DNA from 2 places in the Hydrogenophaga crocea genome. Region 2 is predicted to be linked to the other one. Evidence: riboswitches for the same ligand, from Rfam matches in the RefSeq annotation. Region 2 holds a riboswitch; the other holds the start of a gene.
What was found. Region 2 has a riboswitch for glycine ahead of gcvT (glycine cleavage system aminomethyltransferase GcvT). Riboswitches for the same ligand answer to the same signal wherever they lie in the genome.
Positions count from the first base shown of each region.

Region 1: it holds a riboswitch for glycine, as region 2 does, so the genes downstream of both, G9Q37_RS21615 (D-amino acid dehydrogenase) here and gcvT (glycine cleavage system aminomethyltransferase GcvT) in region 2, are expected to answer to the same signal.

Region 1 covers NZ_CP049989.1:4,526,490-4,534,055, forward strand. The annotation lists gene G9Q37_RS21590 (TDP-N-acetylfucosamine:lipid II N-acetylfucosaminyltransferase family protein) at 1-921, opposite strand, end outside; gene G9Q37_RS21595 (glycosyltransferase) at 918-2,294, opposite strand; gene G9Q37_RS21600 (formyltransferase family protein) at 2,388-3,191, opposite strand; gene G9Q37_RS21605 (class I SAM-dependent methyltransferase) at 3,188-3,811, opposite strand; gene G9Q37_RS21610 (WbqC family protein) at 3,798-4,502, opposite strand; gene G9Q37_RS21615 (D-amino acid dehydrogenase) at 4,531-5,802, opposite strand; glycine riboswitch at 5,858-5,970, opposite strand; gene G9Q37_RS21620 (M20 aminoacylase family protein) at 6,082-7,287, opposite strand; gene G9Q37_RS21625 (Bug family tripartite tricarboxylate transporter substrate binding protein) at 7,287-7,566, opposite strand, start outside.
Region 2 covers NZ_CP049989.1:862,608-870,173, forward strand. The annotation lists gene gcvP (aminomethyl-transferring glycine dehydrogenase) at 1-1,209, opposite strand, end outside; gene gcvH (glycine cleavage system protein GcvH) at 1,241-1,612, opposite strand; gene gcvT (glycine cleavage system aminomethyltransferase GcvT) at 1,644-2,705, opposite strand; glycine riboswitch at 2,824-2,927, opposite strand; glycine riboswitch at 2,941-3,036, opposite strand; gene G9Q37_RS04125 (hypothetical protein) at 3,071-3,577, opposite strand; gene G9Q37_RS04130 (electron transfer flavoprotein-ubiquinone oxidoreductase) at 3,721-5,406, opposite strand; gene G9Q37_RS04135 (SDR family oxidoreductase) at 5,543-6,325, shown strand; gene G9Q37_RS04140 (DMT family transporter) at 6,326-7,267, shown strand; gene G9Q37_RS04145 (acyl-CoA thioesterase) at 7,264-7,566, shown strand, end outside.

The sequences.
Region 1 (7,566 bases), 900 kb from region 2:
GCGCACGCCCAGGCTGGCGAGCTGGCGGCTGTGGCTTTGCTCGGGCCGCGCATACACCTTCTTGCCCAGGCTCAGCAATGTCACCGCGTTGCCCAGGCCCTGTTGCCGGTTGTGGTGCAGCACGGCGGCGTCGATGCGGCCGAGGAAGGCGTTGTAGTCGGCCAGCGGCATCAGCGTGGTGATGGCGTGGAAGTCGGCGCCGAACTGGCCGCGGCCGTTGGCGATCACGAGGTCGCGGTAGGCCGGGTCGCCGTAGGCGAGCGGGCAGTGCACCTCCATGCCCGGTTGCCAGTGGCGCGTGAGGCGCGCGAACACCTCGAGGTGGCAGTTGCTCTCGGTGGCCGAGTTGCCCACCAGGATGCGCAGCGGCCCGGGCTCGCGCGGCGCCAGCGGCGCGCTGCTCGCGAGGTTGGACGGGTAGGTGAAGCAGACCAGGCGCTCGCCGCGAAAGCCGTAGCGCTCGTGCGCCACGTCCATGTCGCCGGGCAGGCCCACCGCGCCGCCGAGCTGGGTGATGACGGCGCGGCGCAGCGCCTCGTTCTGTTCGTGGCCCGGCGTGCGGGCCTGCCACTGCGCGTCGTAGAGGTCGCCGCCCCAGATCACCCAGTGGCTCTTGCGCGCCAGCGAGGGCAGGGCGTAGAGCAGGCGCAGCACGCGCTCGGACCACAGGCCGTGGATCACGATGCGCTCGGCCGCGAACAGCGCCTGCAGCAGGCGCGGCTCGTCGTGTTCGCCGGCGATCCAGTCGAGCGGCTGGTCGGCGCGCAGGCCGAAGTCGCTGCGCGGCGCGCCGAGCAGGCAGAAGCGGTGTTCGTTCGCGTCGAAGTGGCGCAGCACGAAGTCGACGAAGGGCGCAATGAATTTGTCGGGCACCATCAGGTGCACCGTGCGCGCGGCGCGGGTCTCGACGGCGGCGCTCATCCCGTCGCCTCCGCGGGGGCGGCGCAGGCCTCGACCACCAGCGCGTCGGCGCCCGCACCCGCGGCGCGCGCGGGCAGTTCGGGCACCAGGGCCGCGATCTGCGCGGCGACGGCGTCGAGCCGGGCCGGGTGCAGGCCCGCGAACACCAGGCGCGGTTGATCGAGCCGCAGCTGCGGCGCGAGCGCGGCCAGCGCCACCACGGGCGCACGCGGGCCGTCCCAGGCGTTGGGGGCCAGGTGCACGGCGTCGAAGAGCGCACCGCCCAGGCCGTCGAGCGCGGGCAGGCGCGTGTGGTGGGCGTCGAAGGCCACGTCGGTCCAGGGCGCGTGGCCGGGGCCGTCGCCGCCGCGCAGCGCCAGCGCCTCGCCGTCCGCGGCCTGCACCAGCAGCGCCAGCGCCTGCGTGTGGGCGTCGTCGCCCAGCGCGAGCACACGCGCGCCGCGGTGCGTGTCCAGCCACTGCCACCAGTCCCAGAGCAGTTCGGGGTCGAGCGCCTCCAGCGTGCTGGCCGGCAGTTCGCGCAGCAGCGCGGGCACGGCCAGCGCCAGGCGCGCGGCGGTCCAGGGCGAGGCGGCGGCCTCGGCCGGCGCGGGGACCGCGGGCGTGGCGTGCAGGCCGTCGGCCTCGGGCTCGTCGATGCGCGGCAGCGGCCGCTTGGCGAGCACGATGCGCGCGCATTCGCGCTGCCTGGGCGACGACAGGCTCTGCGCCTCGCCCGCGAGCCGGTGGTGCGAGCCCGGGTTGCTCTCGGTGTAGCAGTAGGCGCGCACCGGCAGGTAGCGCCAGCGCCGCGTCTGGTCGAGCATGGGGTAGGCGATGGCCAGGTCGCAGGCGGCGTCGAGCCAGCGGCCGTCGGGGTACTGGAAATGGCCGTGCGGCACGCGCGCGAGCAGCGCGGCGCGGAAGCTGAAGAGGTGGCTGCTGAGCCAGGGCTGCTGGCGCGGCGGCACGTAGCGGTTGAGCGGGCCGTTCTCGCCGAAGCGGCCCTGGTCGCTCAGGTAGTTGGTCCACACCACGTCCTCGCCCTGCTGGTAGGCGCGCACGAGCTGTTCGAGCACGGTGATGTCGATCAGCAGGTCGTCGGCGTCGACCACGGCCACGGCCTCGTAGCCGGGCGCGAGCGCGCGCAGGTGCACGCTGGCGTTGTGGGCCTTGCCCATGCGTTCGGGGTTGCGCACGAAGTGGTGGCGCCCGGGCAGCCAGCGCTGCAGCGCGGCCTGCGCGAGGCGGTCGGTGCCGTCGTCGGAGGCGTCGTCCACGAACAGCACGTGCGCGTTCGCGAGCGTCTGGCGCGCGATCGAGCGGATGTTGTCCTCCACGTAGGCCGCGCAGTTGCGGCCGGTGGTGAAGACGAGCAGGGGGGAGCGGTCCATGGGTTGCCGGGTGCCACGGGTGGACAAAGCACTGGCAGGCAGTGTAGGCAGCGCCCCCGCGGCGCAGGCGCGGAGAAACGGGGCGGAAACCCGTCAGTTCGGCGGTTCGGCGGGCGGCGGTGCGGCCTCGTCCTCGAGCTCGAGGCGCAGGTACACGCGGCGGCCGGTGGCCGGGTCGGTGAGGTGCAGCAGGCGGCTGTCGGGCAGGAAGCTGCGGCCGCGCAGCAGGTTGATCAGGTCGCCCGCGCGCCAGGTGCTGTCGGGGTCGAGTGCGGCGCCGGCCGCGAAATCGGCCGCGCTGTGGTAGCTGGCCGGTGCGTCGGCCGTGGCCGTGGGCGCGGGCTGCGCCGGGTCGCGCAGCCAGGGCAGCAGCTCGTCGAAGGCGCTCGCGGCGAGGTCGTCGAGCCGGCGCTGCAGGCTGCGCGCGGTGTCGCCGGGCGCGATGTCGAGGGCGCGCTGCAGCAGCAGGGGGCCGTGGTCCACGCGTTCGTCCACCCAGTGCAGGCTCACGCCGGTGCGGCGGTCGCCCTGGATCAGGGCCCAGTTCACCGGGTAGGCGCCGCGGTGCGCGGGCAGCAGGCTGTAGTGCAGGTTGAGGGTGCCGCGCCGCGGCCGCGCGAGCCAGGGCGCGGGCATCAGGTGCTTCCAGCTCAGCAGCAGGTGCAGCTCGGCCTCGGGCAGATCGTGCGGTTGCAGGCCGGGGCCGAAGCGGTGCAGCGGCAGGCCCGCGGCCTTGCACAGCCCGGCCACGCCGGGCCACCAGCGCTGGCCGTTGTCCTGCGTGGTCACCACGGCCACCAGCGCAATGCCGCCCCGCGCGTGCTCGTCGATCAGCCGCTGCAGCAGGCGGTGGCCAATTTCGTGGTCGACGAAGGCAATGAGGGGGGTGGGCTTCATTGGCGCACGATGAGGGTGAACTCCCACAGCCCGTAGTCGTGCAGCAGCGCGACCTGGCGCGAATAGCGGCGCTTGCAGAGGTCGAACAGGCGGCAGGGGTCGGCGTAGTAAAGGTCGGGCCGCATCTTGTCGGCGTCGGAATAGCTGGTGAGGCAGTTGAAGGCGAAGCCCGCGCGGCTGGTTTCGTGCAGCACGTCGAGCGTGGCCACGATGTGCTCGAACCAGGCCTCGTCGGGCGTGTTCAGGCGCACGCTGAAGATGCCGCTGGCCAGGCCCACGTCGGCCACGCGGTCGGGCCGCGCGGCCTCGATGAAGCGCGCGTTCGCGCGGCCCGCGTGGCGCTCGCGCGCCGCGGCCACCATGGGCGCGGCCACGTCCACGCCCAGGTAGTCGGCCTCACGGCCGCGCGCCACCAGGAAGTCGAGCAGCGCGCCGTAGCCGCAGCCCAGGTCGTTGATCGAAGGCGCAGCCAGGCCGTCGGCCACGCGCAGCAACTGCTCGAAGCGCAGCCACTGGCCCTGCTCGCCGTTCCAGTCCACGCCCTGCGGCGTCTGGCCGTGGCGCGCGATCTTGTCGGCGTAGTAGCCGGCCAGCGGGGCCAGCAGGTCAGGAGCGGTCATGGGGCACGTGCTTCATGTGACGGGCCGATTGTGGCCCGCAGTGGAACAGCAGGTCGAGCACGCTGAGCTCGTGCACGAAATCGCCCCAGAGCTGGGGGTAGGCGGGGTAGCCGCCGTAGTCGAACCAGTGCACGCGCAGGCCGCGTTCGGTGAATACGGCCTCGTCGAGGTAGTCGCGCGCGGCCGGGCCCGACACGTAGTCGGTGCCGCCGGCCTGTTGCACCAGGTCGGCCAGGCGCTCGCTCTTGCCCTCGGCCAGCGTGTAGTCCCACGAGTTGCGCAGCACCGTGGTGATGCCCAGGTAGGCGCACACGGCCTCGATCAGTTGCCGGTTGAGCGCCGACAGGTGCGTGTGCGGCGCGCCGAGGTAGATCGGCTCGAGCCAGGCCGCGATGGCCTCGAAGTGCGGCGCGCGCCGGTAGTTGAGCGTGAGCGCGCGCCAGTGGTCGGCGGCCCAGTCGGTGCCGTCGATCTCGGTCTCGCGGATGGTCTGGTGGTAGCGCCCGCTCGCCCGCACCGGCACCGTGAGCCACTGCGGGCCCTGCGGTGTCTTGATGCGGTTGCGGTTGCGCCAGTCGCGCCGTGTGTACTGCATGTCGTCGTACAGCACGAACTCGTCGACCGAGGCGATGAGGTCGAAGTAGCCCTTCCAGGGGATGTAGTTGGACTGGACGATGGCGACCTTTTTCACCGGCGCATTGTTGCAGGTCTGCGTGGCCTCAGCCCGCGCGCCGCGCCGGCTCGAGCGGGTGCGCCAGCGGCCGCCCGCCCGCGCGCGCGCTGCCGCTCACGAGCTCGCCCAGCAGGTCGGCCGTGGCCGCGCTGAGCGTCCAGCCCAGGTGGCCGTGGCCGGTGTTGTAGAACACGTTGGCGCGGCGGCCGCGGCCCACGCGCGGCATCATGTCCGGCATCATGGGCCGCAGGCCGGCCCAGGGCACCACCTGGCGCGTGCTCACGCCGGGGAAGCATTGCTGCACCCAGTCCACCAGCGGGCGGATGCGGTCGGCGCGGATGTCGCGGTTGAAGCCGTTGAACTCGGCCGTGCCCGCCACGCGGAAGCGGTCGGGGCCGAGGCGGCTGGTCACGAGTTTGGTCTCGTCGTCGAGCAGGCTCACCGTGGGCGCGGCGGCGCGGCTGGCCTCGTCGGTGAGGTTCACCGTGATCGAATAGCCCTTGACCGGGTACACGTTGATGCGATCGCCGAGCTGCGCCGCGAGCGCGCGGCTGTTCACGCCCGCGCAGACCACGAGCGCGTCGAAGGCGTGTTCCTCGTGGCCGTGTTCGCCGGCCAGCGTCACCGTGGCGCGGCGGTCGTCGCTGCGCAGCGAACGCACCTCGCGGCCGTACACGGTGCGCACGCCCAGGCGCTCGCAGGCCGCGGCCAGGCCTTGCGTGAAGCGGTGGATGTCGCCGGTGGAATCGCTTTCGGTGTAGTAGCCGCCGTGGTAGGTGCCGGCCAGCGTGGGCTCGATGGCGCGCATCTCCTCGGGCGTCACGGCGCGGCGCTGCAGGCCGCCTGCGGCGAGCAGGCGCGACACGCGGCCTGCGTGTTCGAAGCCCTGGCGGTCGCGGTAGATGTGCAGGATGCCTTCGCGCCGGTGGTCGAAGTCGATGCCCTCGCGCTCGGCCCAGTCGAACAGGTGTGCGCGCGCGGCGATCGCCAGCCGCGTGGTCTCGATGGTGTTGGCCTCGTAGCGCGGGATGCTGGCGATGAATTCCGCGAACCACGACAGCTTGTGCCAGCCCGGCCGCGGGTTCACGAGCAGCGGTGCGTCCTGGCGCAGCATCCACTTGAGGCCCTTGAGCAGTGTCGAGGGATGGGTCCAGGTCTCGGCGTTCGAGGCCGAGAGCTGGCCGCCGTTGGCGAACGAGGTCTCCATCGCGGCGTAGCGGTGCCGCTCGAAGAGCGTGACGGCGAAGCCGCGGCGGGCCAGGGCGTAGGCGGTGGTGATGCCGGTGATGCCACCACCGATGACGGCAAAGGATTTCATGGATGCGCTCCAGGCGTCGGACGAGGATGTGGGCAGACCGCGCAACCGCGCGGTCTGCGCCCCCTCTGTCCGGTACCTGAGAGATTCACCCTGCGCGCGGGCCGCGGCGGGGCTTGCTCCTTCGGTGTGCCGGCTGACGAAGCGCGGCAACTCTTCAGAGTGTTGAGCGCACGGGCCGGTCCTGGGGCCTGAGAGTTTCCGGGGCGGTTGCTCCTTCGGCGCCGCGCCGGGGGGCGCGGGCTCTCCCGGTCCGTGCGGGGAAATGCGGTGCGCGTGAGATCAGCCAGACGCCTTCAGGTAATCGGCCACCAACCGTGTCCACAGTTGCGCGCCGGGTTCGATGATCGCGTCGTTGAAGTCGTAGCCCGGGTTGTGCACCGAGCAGGCGCCCGGCGTGCCGGGGCCGCCGTTGCCCACGAACACGTAGCAGCCGGGCACGGCTTCGAGCATGAAGGCGAAGTCTTCGCTCGCGGTGAGCGGCGCGGCCTCGGTGTTCACGCGCGCTGCGCCGAACAGCTCGCGCGCCAACCCGGCGGCGAGCCGGGTTTCGGCGGGCGTGTTCACGAGCACGGGATAGCCCTCGCGCCAGTCGATCAGGGCCTTCACCTTGAAGCTCGCGGCCTGCAGCTGCACCAGCTCGGTGATGCGCTCGCGCAGCAGCGCGCGCACCCCGCGGTCGAGCGCGCGCACGCTGAGCTCGAGCGTGGCCTCCTCGGGAATCACGTTGTTGGCCTGGCCCGCGTGCAGCGCGCCCACCGTGACCACCGCACTGTGCAGCGGGTCCACGTTGCGCGAGACCACGGTCTGCAGCGCGGTGACGACGGCCGCCGCGGCCACCACGGTGTCGGCGGTGGTCTGCGGCATCGCGCCGTGACCGCCCACGCCCTGCAGCCGGATGGTGACGTTGTCGCTCGAGGCCATGCTGGCCCCAGTGCGGAAGTGGAAGTGGCCGGCCTCGATGCCGGGGATGTTGTGCAGCGCGTACACCGCGTCGCAGGGAAAGCGCTCGAACAGGCCGTCGCGCATCATGGCCTGCGCGCCCGCCGCACCTTCTTCGGCGGGCTGGAAGATCAGGTGCAGCGTGCCGTCGAAGTCCAGGTCTTCGGCGATGAAGCGCGCCGCCGCGAGCAGCGTCGCGGTGTGGCCGTCGTGGCCGCAGGCGTGCATCAGGCCCGCGCGCCGGCTGCCCCATTCGCGGCCCGGGGCTTCGGCGATGGGCAGCGCGTCCATGTCGGCGCGAATGCCCAGGCGGCGTGTGCCCTGGCCGCGCCGCAGCACGCCCACCACACCGGTGCCGCCGATGCCGGTGTGCACGGTGTAGCCCCAGGCGCGCAGCTTGTCGGCCACCAGCGCCGAGGTGCGGTGCTCCTGGAACGCGAGCTCGGGGTGGGCGTGGATGTCGCGGCGCAGGCGGATGAACTCGCCGATGCGCGCCGACATCGCCTGCGCGAGGTAGGGCGCGCCGGCCTCTGCGACGGCCGCCATCACTGCGCCTGCAGGTGGATGGACTTGGCGATGGCGCGGTACTTCTCCGTGTTGTCCGCGTACACCCGGGCCACGGCCGCGAGCGGCTGCGGGCGCGGCACCACCATGGCCTGGGCTTCGAGCGCGGCGCGGGTCTCGGGGTCGTTGGCGACCTCGCTGAGCGCCTTGTGCAGCGCCTGCACGACGGGCTCGGGCGTGTCCTTGCGCACGAAGTAGCCCGACCAGGTGTCGAACACGAAGCCCTTGAGCCCGGGCGAGGCGCTCAGCGGCGCGGCGTTC
Region 2 (7,566 bases):
CAGGCACACGGTGTCGAACACGCCCTGCTCGCCATGGTGGGTGTTGGCGTGGCCGAGCTGCGCCAGTCCGCGCGCCAGCACCGCGGTGTAGGCGGCCACGCGCTGCGCGATGCGCTTCAAGCCCTGAGGGCCGTGGTACACGGCGTACATGCTCGCGATCACCGCGGGCAGCACCTGCGCGGTGCAGATGTTGCTCGTGGCCTTCTCGCGGCGGATGTGTTGCTCGCGCGTCTGCAGCGCCAGGCGGTAGGCGGGGTTGCCGTGGGCGTCCACGCTCACGCCCACCAGGCGGCCGGGCAGGCTGCGCTTGTACTCGTCGCGGCAGGCCATGAAGGCCGCGTGCGGGCCGCCATTGCCCATGGGCATGCCGAAGCGCTGCGTGGTGCCGACCACGATGTCGGCGCCCATCTCGGCCGGCGTCTTGAGCAGCGTGAGCGCGAGCAGGTCGGCGGCCATGATGAAGGCCGCGTGTTTGCCGTGCACGGTGGCCGCGTCCTGCGTCCAGTCGTGCAGCCAGCCGCTGGAGGCGGGGTACTGCGCGAAGGCCGCGAAGTAGTCGTCGGCGGCGAGCAGGCGGTCCCATTCTTCGCCCGACATGGCCACGCGCACCTCCAGGCCCAGCGGCGCGGCGCGGGTCTGGATCACCTCGATGGTCTGCGGGTGCGTGTCGCCCGAGACCACGATGGCATTGCCGCGCGCCTTCACCGAGCGCTTGGCCAGCGTCATGGCCTCGGCCGCGGCGGTGGCCTCGTCGAGCATGGACGCGTTGGCGATGGCCATGCCCGTGAGGTCGGTGACCATGGTCTGGAAGTTCACCAGCGCTTCCATGCGGCCCTGCGAGATCTCGGCCTGGTAGGGCGTGTAGGCGGTGTACCAGGCCGGGTTCTCGAGGATGTTGCGCAGGATCACGCCCGGCGTGTGGGTGCCGTGGTAGCCCTGGCCGATGAAGCTCTTGAGCAGCTTGTTCTGCTGCGCAATGGCCTTGAGCTCGGCCAGCGCCGCGGCCTCGGTCACGGGCGCGGGCAGCTTCATGCCCTGGCTGCGCGCGATGCTGCGCGGCACGATGCTGTCGATCAGCGCGCGGCGCGAGGCCTCGCCGATCACCGACAGCATGTGGGCCTCGTCGGCCTCGGTGAGGCCGATGTGGCGGGCGACGAACTCGCTGGCGTTCTCGAGTTCACCCAGGGGTTTGACGGCGGGCATGAGCATGGCTCGGGCTTTCCTGCAGGGGCGGGGGTGGTCAGTTGTTCGCGGCGAAGGCGTCGTAGGCGGTCTTGTCGAGCAGCGCGTCCACCTGCGAGGCGTCGCTGAGCTGCACCTTGAAGAACCAGCCGGCGCCCAGCGGGTCGCTGTTGGCGAGCGCCGGGTCGGCGCGCAGGGCTTCGTTGACCTCGGTGACGGTGCCGCTCACGGGCATGTAGACGTCGGCCGCGGCCTTCACCGACTCGACCACGCCGGCCACGTCTTTCTGGGCGAAGGCCTTGCCCACTTCGGGCAGTTCGACGAAGACCACGTCGCCCAGCGCGTCCTGCGCGTGGTGGGTGATGCCGACCGTGGCGACGTTGCCGTCCACGGTGATCCATTCATGGTCTTCGGTGTACTTGGTGGTCATGAGGAAAGCTCCTGGGGGATGGGGGGAAGGATCAGCCGCGGTAGTAGCGGTTGGGCACGAAGGGCATGGGCGCCACCACCATGGGCACGGCCTTGCCGCGCACCAGCGCGTTCACGCGGGTGCCGGGGGCGGCGAACGCCGGCGGCAGGTAACCCATGGCGATGGGCTGGTTGATGGTAGGGCCGAGCAGGCCGCTGGTGACTTCGCCCAGGCGCTCGCCCGCTTCGCTCTGCAGTTCGGTGTGCTCGCGCACCGGCACGCGCTCCTGCGCGATCAGGCCCACGCGCACGCGCTCGGGCGGGGTGGCGCCGTCGAGCTGGGCGAGCACGCGCGCGGCGCCGGGGAAGCCGCCGGCGCGCGCGCCGCCGCTGCGGCGCACCTTCTGCATGGCCCAGTTCAGGCCGGCTTCGACGGGCGTGGTGGTGGTGTCGATGTCGTTGCCATAGAGGCACAGGCCGGCTTCGAGGCGCAGCGAGTTGCGCGCGCCCAGGCCGATGGGCTGCACCTCGGGCTGCGCAAGCAGCGCGCGCGCGAAGGCCTCGGTGTCGGCCGCGGCCAGCGAGAGCTCGAAGCCGTCTTCGCCGGTGTAGCCGCTGCGCGTGACGAACAGCGGCCGGCCCTGCCATTCGAAGGCCGCGCCGGTCATGAACACCAGCTTTTCCACGCCGGGCAGCAGGCGCTGCAGCGCGGTCACGGCCTGCGGGCCCTGCAGCGCGAGCAGGCCGCGGTCGAATTGGGGTTCGATGGTGCAGCGCTGGCCGATGCGCTGCTGCATGTGCGCGAGGTCGCCGTGCTTGCAGGCGCCGTTGACGATCACGAACAGGTGGTCCTCGCGGTTCACGAACATCAGGTCGTCGACGATGGTGCCCTCGTCGGTGAGCAGCAGGCCGTAGCGCTGCTTGCCCGGCGCCAGGCCGATCACGTCGACCGGCATCAGGCTTTCGAAGGCGGCCGCGGCCTCGGGGCCCGACAGGCGCAGCTGGCCCATGTGCGACACGTCGAACAGGCCGGCGGCGTTGCGCGTGTGCTGGTGCTCGGCCATGAGGCCCGCGGGGTACTGCACCGGCATGCTGTAGCCCGCGAAGGGCACCATGCGCGCACCGAGTTCGAGGTGCAGGGCGTGCAGCGGGGTCTGGAGAAGTTCGGTGGCGGACAAGGGCGGACTCGCTGGCAGGGCAGGCCCCTCGCGGGGCGAAACACGGCATGCCGTGTGCTGCCCCGCTGTCCGCTCTACCTGAGAGATTCACGCGGGCGATGCCGCGCTTGCTCCTTCGGTGGACCCCATCGCGTGGGGCCTCTCTCCAGGGGGGATCGCCTGCCTTGCGGCGGGCGTTTGCCAGTCCTTTTGCCTGAGCGTTCGGGGCCGTTGCGGCCTCCTGCGCCTTCGGCGGCCCCACGCGGGAGCTCTCTCCTGAGCAACGCCGCGGATTCTAGTGCAGTCGACGCGGGTGGCGTTGATCAAACCCCGAGCGGGGCCGATTCCGGCAGCAGTTTGGCCAGCCGCGCGCTGACCGCCTGCGCCCGCTCGCGGCCCGCGATGCGCTCGATCTCGGCCAGCATCTCGCGGCCCACGGCGACCATGCTCGCGGCGTCGCGCGCTTCGCGCAGCGCGTCGCGCAGGCGCTCGGCCATCTGCCGGTCGCGCGGCGCGAACATGCGGTCCGAGAGGTCGAACAGGAACATGCGCGCGCTGGCCAGCGAGCGCGGGCCGCTGAAATCGTCGACCGAGCCCTGCACCGCGAGGCCCGGTGACGGGGCCGGGGCGGGCGGCGGGCGGTCGTCCAGCAGGTAGCCGCCCGCGATCAGCGATTCGACGATGGCCTTGCCGTCGCCGTGGAAGAGGGCATGCAGCGAGGCGGTGGATTTGCGGCCGTCGGCCACGAGCAGGATCGCGCGCTCGCGCTGACCCAGGGTGCGCTGGCCGGGTTGCAGCTCGGCCCGGCCCTTGTCGGTCTTGTTGAGCATGGGTGTGGCAGGGAGTGCTACGGATGACGCAGCACTCTGCGCAGGCCGCATGACGTTCGCGTGTCATGCGGGCGCAAAAAAGCCGCCCGCAGGCGGCTTTCGCCGAGGGATGTGAACGAACGCACATCCCGCGCGGCGGCGCGTCACATCCCCGCGTAGTTCGGCCCGCCACCGCCCTCGGGCGTGACCCACACGATGTTCTGCGTCGGGTCCTTGATGTCGCAGGTCTTGCAGTGCACGCAGTTCTGCGCGTTGATCTGCAGCCGGTCGGCGCCGTCTTCGGTCTTGACGTACTCGTACACGCCCGCGGGGCAGTAGCGGCTCTCGGGGCCCGCGTACTTGGCGAGGTTGATCTTCACCGGCACGCCCGCGTCCTTGAGCGTGAGGTGGGCGGGCTGCTGTTCCTCGTGGTTGGTGTTGCTCACGAACACGCTGCTCAGGCGGTCGAAAGTGAGCTTGCCGTCGGGCTTGGGGTAGGCGATCTTTTCGCACTCGGCCGCGGGCTTGAGGTAAAGGTGGTCGGCCTTCTCGCGGTGCAGCGACCACGGCGGGCTCTTGAAGCCCAGGCGCGGCAGCAGCCAGTGCTCGATGCCCACCATGAGGCCGCCGATGAGGTTGCCGTACTTGAACCAGCTCTTGAAGTTGCGCGAGCTCTCGAGCTCTTCGCGCAGCCAGCTCCGGTCGAAGGCCGCGGGGTAGGCGGCCAGTTCGTCGTGCTGGCGGCCGGCCTGCACGGCCTCGAAGGCGGCCTCGGCGCAGAGCATGCCGCTCTTGATCGCCGCGTGGCTGCCCTTGATGCGTGCGCCGTTGAGGTAGCCCGCGTCGCAGCCCACGAGCGCGCCGCCCGGGAACACCGCCTTGGGCAGGCTCATGAGGCCGCCCGTGGTGATGGCGCGCGCGCCGTAGCTCAGGCGCTTGCCGCCTTCGAGGAACTGGCGGATGCGCGGGTGCGTCTTCCAGCGCTGCATTTCCTCGAACGGGCTCAGCCAGGGGTTGCTGTAGTTCAGGCCGGCCACCAGGCCCAGCGTGACCTTGTTGTCCTCGAGGTGGTAGAGGAAGCCGCCGCCGTAGGTGTCGTTCTTCATGGGCCAGCCCGCGGTGTGCACCACCAGACCGGGCTTGTGCTTGGCCGGGTCGATCTCCCAGAGCTCCTTCACGCCGATGGCGTAGGCCTGCGGATCCTTGCCTTCGTCGAGGTGGAACTTGGCGATCAGCTGCTTGCCCAGGTGGCCGCGCGCGCCTTCGGCGAACACGGTGTACTTCGCGTGCAGCTCCATGCCGAGCTGGAAGTTCTCGTTGGGCTGGCCGTCCTTGCCCACGCCCAGGTTGCCGGTGGCCACGCCCTTGACCGAGCCGTCTTCGTTGTAGAGCACCTCGGCGGCCGCGAAGCCGGGGAAGATCTCCACGCCCAGGGCCTCGGCCTGCTGGCCCAGCCAGCGCACCACGTTGCCCAGGCTGATCACGTAGTTGCCGTCGTTGTGGAAGTTGTTCGGGATCAGGAACTTCGGGGTGTCGAAGGCGCCGGTCTCGGTGAGCCAGAGCAGCTGGTCGTCGCTCACGGGCTGGTTCAGCGGCGCGCCGTCGGCCTTCCAGTTGGGCAGCAGCTCGGTGAGGGCCCGGGGGTCCATCACGGCGCCCGAGAGGATGTGCGCGCCGGGCTCGGAGCCCTTCTCGAGCACGCAGACGTTGACCTCGCTGCCCTTCTCGGCAGCCAGTTGTTTCAGCCGGATCGCGGTGGACAGGCCGGCCGGGCCGCCGCCGACGATCACCACGTCGTATTCCATGGCTTCGCGGGGGCCGTACTGGGCCAAGATCTCGTCTTGCGTCATGGGGTCTCGCTCATAATGGTTGGCACACCCCCCGGATGCCCGCCTTTGCGGCGGCGTTCGTGTGTCCGGGGAGCGCGCATTTTATGCGGCGATGCAATAAATCGAACGGTCGTTCGCATTTCAGAGAGACCTCCCCATGGCGTACACCCTCGACCTGTCCGGCCGCGTGGCCCTGATCACCGGCGCGTCCAGCGGCCTGGGCGCCCAGTTCGCCAAGACGCTGGCGCGCGCCGGCGCGGCCGTGGTGCTGGCCAGCCGCCGCACCGACCGCCTCATGAACCTGCGCGCGCACATCGAGGCCGAGGGCGGCGCGGCGCACGTGGTGGCGCTCGACGTGACCGACCTGGCCTCGATCCGAGCCGCGGTGGCGCACGCCGAGACCGAGGTCGGCCCGATCGACATCCTCATCAACAACTCGGGCGTGAGCACCACGCAGCGCCTGCAGGACGTGGCCGAGGCCGATTACGACTTCGTCTTCGACACCAACACCAAGGGCGCGTTCTTCGTGGCGCAAGAGGTGGGCAAGCGCATGATCGCGCGCGCCAAGGGCGCGGCCCCGGGCAGCTTCGTGGGCGGGCGCATCGTGAACGTCGCGTCCATGGCCGGGCTCAAGGTGCTGCCGCAGATCGGCGTGTACTGCATGAGCAAGGCCGCCGTGGTCCACATGACCAAGGCCATGGCGGTGGAGTGGGGCCGCTTCGGCATCAACGTGAACGCCATCTGCCCGGGCTACATCGACACCGAGATCAACCACGCGCACTGGCAGACCGAGCAGGGCCGCAAGCTGGTGGACATGCTGCCGCGCAAGCGCGTGGGCCAGCCGGCCGACCTCGACGCGCTGCTGGTGATGCTGTGCGCCCACGAAAGCCATTTCGTCAACGGTGCGGTGATCGCGGCCGACGACGGCTTCGGGGTCTGAATGACCGCGCTGGTGGTGCAGCGGCCGGGCGGCCTGCCGCCCGGCATGGTGACGGGTCTGGCCGCGGGCCTGGGCGCGGGCGCCTTCTGGGGCTCGGCCTTCATCGCGCCGGTGATCGTGCCCGAGTTCGGTTCGGTCGACGTCACCGTGGGCCGCTTCCTGGCCTGCGGGCTGCTCTCGCTCCTGCTGCTGCTCTGGGGTGCGCTGCGCGGTGAGGCGCGCTGGCCCACGGCGCCCCAGGCGCGCGCCGCGCTGGGCCTGAGCGTGCTGGGCTACACCGGCTACTACCTGCTGCTGGTGATCGCGATCCAGGCCGCGGGCGCGGCGCTGCCGGTGCTGATCATCGGCACCATCCCGGTGTGGATCATGCTGCTGGGCAAGCCGCAGGGCCTGCGCTGGCGCAGCCTGTTGCCGGGCCTGCTGCTCACGGCCGCGGGCATTGCGCTCATGGTGCGCGCCGACGCGCACGGCGCCACCGGCGGCGGCGCGGGGCTGTGGCTGGGCGTGCTGTTCGCCGCGCTCGCCGCCGCCGCCTGGACCGCCTTCGGCCTGCTCAACGCGCGCTGGCTCGCGCGCCACCCCGAGGTCAACTCCACCGTGTGGGCCAACTGGCTCGGGCTGGCCGCGGGCCTGGGCGCGCTGGGCATCTGGGCGGTGGCGGGCAGCCCGCTCGCCACGCTGCTGGCGCAGCCGCGCCTGGGCCTGTTCGTGGCGGTGTGCGCGGTCACCGGCATCGGCTCGGCCTGGATCGCCTCGGTGCTCTGGAACATGGCGAGCCGGCGCCTGAGCGCCAGCCTCGCGGGCCAGCTCATCGTGAGCGAGACCGTGTTCGGCCTGCTCTACAACTTCGTCTGGAACGGGCAGTGGCCCGTGGCCCTGCAATGGGCCGCGTGCGCGCTGTTCGTTGCCGGCATCCTCGCCTCCATCCGAGCCCACCGATGAAATTCGAACTGCCCGATAAGAAGAAAGCCGTTCACACCATGCGCATCCCCATCCGCTGGGGCGACATGGACGCCATGGGCCACGTGAACAACACGGTGTACTTCCGCTACCTCGAAACCATCCGCATCGAGTGGATGCGCTCCATCGGCTGCCAGCCCGACCCGCAGGGCGAGGGGCCGGTGATCATCAACGCCTTCTGCACCTTCCACAAACAGCTCGAGTTCCCGGGCGAGGTGGTGGCGACCATGTTCGTGAGCGACGTGGGCCGCAGCAGCTTCGAGAGCTGGTGCACGCTCGAA